DNA from 3 places in the Vibrio sp. 1069 genome. Region 1 is predicted to be linked to each of the others. Evidence: predicted binding sites of a transcription regulator. Region 1 holds the regulator's gene; each other region holds the start of a gene.
The links. The regulator CRP, encoded in region 1, controls carbon source genes, mostly activating them, when cyclic AMP is high. The targets are predictions, from matches to a motif close to TGTGANNNNNNTCACA.
Positions count from the first base shown of each region.

Region 2: rppH (RNA pyrophosphohydrolase) is a predicted target of CRP. The motif match lies at 1,332-1,347, and genes of this name have one in related genera.
Region 3: R7040_RS06940 (glycogen/starch/alpha-glucan phosphorylase) is a predicted target of CRP. The motif match lies at 1,155-1,170, and genes of this name have one in related genera.

Region 1 covers NZ_JAWOWP010000024.1:30,197-32,406, reverse strand. Annotated here, with positions in the region: gene R7040_RS22330 (phosphoribulokinase) at 1-405, shown strand, start outside; gene crp (cAMP-activated global transcriptional regulator CRP) at 646-1,278, shown strand; gene R7040_RS22320 (DUF1338 domain-containing protein) at 1,415-2,206, opposite strand.
Region 2 covers NZ_JAWOWP010000017.1:58,913-61,122, reverse strand. Annotated here, with positions in the region: gene ptsP (phosphoenolpyruvate--protein phosphotransferase) at 1-654, opposite strand, end outside; gene rppH (RNA pyrophosphohydrolase) at 657-1,178, opposite strand; gene mutH (DNA mismatch repair endonuclease MutH) at 1,798-2,210, shown strand, end outside.
Region 3 covers NZ_JAWOWP010000003.1:191,233-193,442, reverse strand. Annotated here, with positions in the region: gene malT (HTH-type transcriptional regulator MalT) at 1-699, opposite strand, end outside; gene R7040_RS06940 (glycogen/starch/alpha-glucan phosphorylase) at 1,434-2,210, shown strand, end outside.

The DNA of each region.
Region 1 (2,210 bases):
ATTGTGAACTTAGAGTGGATCCAAAAATTCGTACGTGACACTCGCGATCGCGGCCATTCGCGTGAAGCGGTAATGGACTCAATCGTGCGATCCATGGACGATTACCTCAACTATATCACTCCGCAGTTTTCTCGTACTCACATCAACTTCCAGCGCGTACCGACCGTTGATACTTCCAACCCACTTAATGCAAAAGGCATCCCTAGTTTGGATGAGAGTTTTGTGGTGATTCGCCTACGCGGTATCAAGAATGTCGACTTCCCATATCTGCTGGCCATGATTGATGGCTCATTCATGTCACGCCACAACACGATTGTCGTACCCGGCGGTAAGATGAGCTTTGCAATGGAGCTCATAGTTCGGCCTATCCTACAACAGCTCATCGAAACAGGGAAAATTGGCTAAAAACCTGCCTGCGAAGATGTTTACTTTTCATACCGTGATCATGTGCACAGTTTTGCTTACAAAATCTCAATCATGGCACGATTAAAATCAAGAAATCGTTTTCGAAAAAGGATACTATTTCTTACCGAAACACAAGAGAGCTTGCAGCATATAAAAAGTGCTCTTATTCTAGTAGGCCTAATTCAGGCTTAGCTAAAATATGGATAGCGCAAGCGTACCCTGCAGAGGAAGTGAGATATTATGGTTCTAGGTAAACCTCAAACCGACCCAACATTAGAGTGGTTTCTTTCACACTGTCATATTCATAAGTACCCTTCAAAGAGCACGCTAATTCACGCGGGCGAAAAGGCAGAAACTTTGTACTACATCGTTAAAGGTTCTGTTGCGGTTCTTATCAAAGACGAAGAAGGTAAGGAGATGATCCTTTCTTACCTAAACCAAGGAGACTTTATTGGTGAACTTGGTCTATTCGAGGAAGACCAAGAGCGCACAGCTTGGGTTCGTGCTAAATCTCCTTGTGAAGTTGCTGAAATTTCTTTCAAGAAGTTCCGTCAGCTTATCCAAGTAAACCCAGACATCCTAATGCGTCTTTCTGCGCAGATGGCTCGTCGTCTTCAAGTAACTAGCCAAAAAGTGGGTGACCTGGCGTTCCTAGACGTAACTGGTCGTATCGCTCAGACGCTTCTGAACCTTGCAAAACAACCAGACGCAATGACTCACCCAGACGGCATGCAAATCAAGATCACTCGTCAAGAAATCGGTCAAATTGTTGGCTGTTCTCGTGAGACAGTAGGTCGTATCTTGAAGATGCTAGAAGAGCAGAACCTAATCTCTGCTCACGGTAAAACCATCGTGGTTTACGGTACTCGTTAATCTCGAACTAGAGTGACACGAACAAAATTATAAAAGCCACCAATGGCAACATTGGTGGCTTTTTATTTACTCATGACCAAATGAGATAGGGTGCAGCGAACACTAATGAGTAAGCTTAACAGGTTAACCCTAAAACTTAGCCATTCGTACTTTCAAAGATTTTGTCAGCTGAAGCGGCCACGAAACCTGGGTACAAATCACCATTTTCCATCGGATAGCGCTTAGCAAATTCATAAAACCCGCCAGGGATAATTTCAGTGCCTTCGCTAAAACGAACCGCTACTTTATCTGCCATGGTCGATGACTGCTCTAGCAACACCTCAGGAGTGCCCTTCACTTCACCACCATTTTCATTAATGGTAAACCCAGCGGTACGCAGATGATCGTTTACCTGCTTCACTTCTTCATATTCATTGAGCTGGTTAACGCTCACCGTGAAGTGGTTTGCTCCGTAACCATGCGCCGCAAGCCAAGATGCGTACTCACTTTCTTTAGCCAACGTTTGGTAATCAGCAAAGCTTAAATCCCACAAGCGTCCACCATGTAAGAATGCGCTATCTTTCAGCTTGTCAGCATCGATTTGTGCCACCAAATTTTTCACAATCTCTTGTAGCTCAGGCGAGCACTCTTCAACTTTTAGCTCACTAATAAATACTTTAGGTTGCTTCGGATCTGGGTGCTCATAGTGCTTAGCAACCAGCTTTTTGCTTTCGAAAATGTAATCACCACACGCCTTGTAACCAATAGCTACAAATGGCTTAGCTAGAGTTTCAATACCAAGAGGCGCGATATTGAAGGTACGTAAAGCTATATGATCATTAATCAGAGGCTCATCTTCTTGAAGCAGCTGATGCACTTTAGCCGCCGAAGGGCAAAGACGTTGAATGTAATCTTGCCATAGCGATTCAAATAACACATCGGGCGTCATAACG
Region 2 (2,210 bases), on a different contig from region 1:
TCGCTCTATGGCCACTAGTAATGTCTCGTGCTCGCGTTCCTTATCTAACGTGGACGAAGGGAAAACATCCGATAAACTCGGCTGGGTATTGTCGAACCAAAACTCTCCAATCGCGACACCAGTAGACGCAGGCAAACCTTTTAATACCGTGGGTTTAGATGCTAACTGCCAATGCCCAAGATTCTGCGCATGTGCAATGAGCACCGCTAACTGAGCGGATAAGGTAACAAGAAACGATTCTTCCATTTCACTAAACAAGCGCGGCGTTTTTTGTTGGATCACCAACACACCTAAAACTTGTTTACGATGAATGATTGGAGTAGCTAAAAAAGAGTGGTAAATCTGTTCGCCGAGTTGAGGAAAGAATTTGAACTCGGGGTGTTTTGAGGCTTCGGCAAGGTTAAGGGGTTCAGCGCTTCGTTTTACCAACCCAACCAAGCCTTCATTGAAGTTGATATGAATACTATCACCTTCAAAAATAAGGCCTTGAGTTGCCATTAACTCAAGGCGCTGCATTTCTTCATTAGCAAGATAGATAGTACAGCACTCAGTACTAAGGGCAGCACAAGTCTCTTTCACCAATATATCGAGTGCCAGATGCACATCATCGACCCTGGAGACTTTCTCAACTATTTCCCTTAGCTGACTGAGCATGATTATCCTCTACGTTGCTTTTTTCTTTTCCCTTTCGCTTTTCTCTCTCGAAAAGGCATGGCCAAGGATGCAAATTCTTTCATCGCTCGTCGATAAACATCTCGCTTGAAAGAAACAACTTGCCTAACTGGATACCAGTAACTTACCCAGCGCCAACCATCAAATTCAGGGGATTTTCCGCGTTGCATATTAATGCGAGACTCATCGCATTCTAATCTCAGCAGAAACCATTTCTGTTTTTGGCCGATACAAACAGGCTTGGAGTCCCAACGCACCAATCGCTTTGGTAGCTTATATCTTAACCAATGACGACTTGTTGCAATGATCTTAACGTCTTTTTTCGTTAAACCGACTTCTTCGTATAACTCCCTGAACATGGCTTGTTCAGGGGTTTCACCTTCGTCAATCCCACCTTGTGGAAATTGCCATGAGTGTTGCCCGTATCGTTTAGCCCAGAAGACCTGACCATGGTTATTACATATCACAATACCAACATTAAGTCGGTAACCATCGCCATCTATCACTGGCTAACCTCTATGAATAAATTTTTTATTACCGTGATTTTTCCACATATCCCCATTACTAGCAAACTTACTGATGTGATATGAGCAAGATTTATTACCTTTTCACCATTTTTGGATATCTTTTAATCAAACCATACCTTATCAACACAAGAGTGAGACATTGCCCACATTTATTCACCTTTTCTGTGAATAACTTTGTGAAGAATTCAATTCAAATGAGTAATTCAGTTCAATCCCATCAAAAGCAAAACAGATGAAGAAACAAAAAAATAAACATAAAACATTGATAAAAAAGTATTTATTTTTAAAAACAACGATAATTCGATCTTCAGTTTCTTGATGATCTTTTCACCAAACTCAGATCGGTCAAAGATCCACCAACAGGCTATTTATCCACACTCACCTGCTATTCGTTTAGATGATTACAACAAAATCAACCCCAAAAATGCATTTTAACCCCTGTTTATTCATACAGACCCCGCCAGGATCTTATCAACACCTCCTCCACCTGTGGATAAGTTATGAATTGATCGTTCTTACACCGCCTCGGTGAAATCTTAAACAGTAGATTTGGTCGGAGTTTGATAAACTATATTTTTTGTAATACCACCTTGTAACTATGAAACCAGAACCACAAACAGAAGCAGAGCTATTGGAACGAGCGCATGATATGGCAGGACTCTGTTTTGCTGAGTTGGCCGCCGAGGCGAATATGATTGTTCCTGAAAACTTAAAACGTGATAAAGGTTGGGTGGGTCAATTACTCGAATGGCACTTGGGCGCTCCAGCTGGCAGTAAACCTCAACAAGATTTCGCAAAACTAGGGATCGAGTTGAAAAGTATTCCGATCAGTTACTCTGGCAAACCTTTAGAAACAACCTTTGTTTCTGTGGCCCCCCTCACTGGTGTTCATGGTCTTACATGGGAAACAAGTCATGTTCGAAACAAGCTATCTCGTGTCCTTTGGGTACCCGTAGAAGGAGAACGAGAAATCCCACTCCCTGAAAGACGTGTGGGCAGTCCACTAATTTG
Region 3 (2,210 bases), on a different contig from region 1:
GTTTTGATGTTGGGCTTGTAATGCGATCAACTGCATCGCCGATGGCCAACCTTCAACATAGGTTCTTAGGCTGTTCGCCATGTCTTCATCAATACCATCGGCGATACGCTGGTTAAAGAAGCGAGTGGTTTCTTCGGTATCAAACGCCAACATCTCGTTGCCGATTTCGATCATTAAATCACGAACACGTAAGTTTGCAGTGCCCAGAGGCGGCGCTGCACGACTGGTTACCACAACGGTGAGGTTGTCTGGCATGTGCTTTAAGAAGAAACGCATGGATTCATGGATTTCATCATTCGTGATTAAATGGTAGTCATCAAGCACCACGTAGCACTCTTGATGAAAGTCAGCCATTTCAGCGAATACTTCGCTAAATAGGGAGCGTAAAGACGAGATCTGACGTTTTTCCGCCAGTTTTTGTGCGTTAGCGCAACTGAAGTTGGTGGCTTTGTTTAATGCTTGAAGCAGATAGTTTACAAAGCGAAAGCCGTCGTTATCGCTGTCATCAATGCTGTACCAACCGACGTTTGGCTTATCGGATAGCCACTGCGCTGCCATTGTTGTTTTTCCGTAACCTGCTGGGGATCGGAATAAAACCAATTTGTAGTAAGGCGCTTGCTGTAGTAAGTCCAACACTCGTGGGCGCACGATGGCATTGTGCAGGCGTCCTGGTCGAGTAAGCTTAGATGGAATCCACATTAGTAGTTATGTCCTTATTTATGTATACCCAAATGACAGCAACGTGATCATTCTAGTAAAGCCCCCTTGAAAGCCGTCTTACTGAATGATGTCATCAGCATCAAAAACACTGTTTGAATACCGGATAATGTCGCTACTATTGGGGCTTGTGTCCGTCTGAAAAACCATTCCATACGGTCACTTAGATATAAAAGCTAGCGAAAACTAGAAATAACTCACATCGCCTAATTCTAGTTTGTATAAAAAGCGTACAATCCTGTGAGCTGAGAGGGATGTTACGACATCAGAAATGTTCGTTACTTTGATCCACTTCCTAATTCTCAAGGGTTGATGGATTTACCATCAACTACGCCCTTTATTTGTGATTGTCGTCACTTAAATGTCGTTTGTTTCGTTAGCGTTAAGATCGCGTTGCACATAGATTACGAAAAGTTCTTCTACGCTGACCGAGTTAATGTGACCGATATTACAATTTTCACATCATCAGATGAGTGGACTATAAAAAGCGTCATGAACGGGTTTTAACCTTTCTCACATTCCATTGTGATCAAAATCACTAAGAACTGGTGCAAAGTTCACTTTGTTGAGATTTGGATCACTAACCTAGCAATGGTACCCCCTCTACGCCCTCAGCCCTCCTCCTTCAAAGGATGAGAATTAGGAGGATGTTTATTCACAGAGGTAAATGCACGATGTATGGCAGATGAATTACCAAAAGACGTGAGAATTTCGTAATGAAACCTACTCAACAAAAACAATTTGACAAGAAGTCGTTCCAAGAAAGCGTAAAGAAACACCTATCTGTAACTTACGCTCATACGATTGAAAACGCAGACAGCCGCGCATGGTACCTAGCAATGGGGCATGCTCTGGCTGAATTTACTACTCTAGATTTGCTTGCGACAGAAGAAGATCCACGCATTAAAAGTGCGAAGAGCGTTAACTACCTTTCGCTAGAATTCCTTATCGGTCGTTTGACGGGTAACAACCTAATCAGCATGGGTCTGTATGAACAAGTAACAGAAGCAATGGCTGAACTGGGTTACAACCTAACTGATCTGCTAGAAGAAGAGCGCGACCCATCATTGGGTAACGGTGGCCTTGGTCGTCTGGCTGCGTGTTTCATGGATTCATGTGCGGCACAAGAATTCCCAACTGTCGGCTATGGTTTACATTACGAATACGGTCTATTTAAACAGTCATTCAAAGATGGTCGCCAGCAAGAAGCACCTGACGCTTGGCGCGGTGTAGAAGGCTACCCTTGGGAAATTGCGCGTCCAGAACTTGCGCAAGAGATCGGTTTCTACGGTCACGTTGAAGTGATTAACGAGAACGGTAAAGAAGTTCGCAAATGGGTACCAGGCATGACAGTAAGAGCAATGCCTTGGGATCTTCCAATTGTGGGTTACGAATCAGACACGGTTTACCCGCTACGTCTTTGGGAATGTCAGGCGATTGCACCATTCTCACTAGCAAGCTTTAACAATGGTGATTACTTCGAAGCTCAGCAC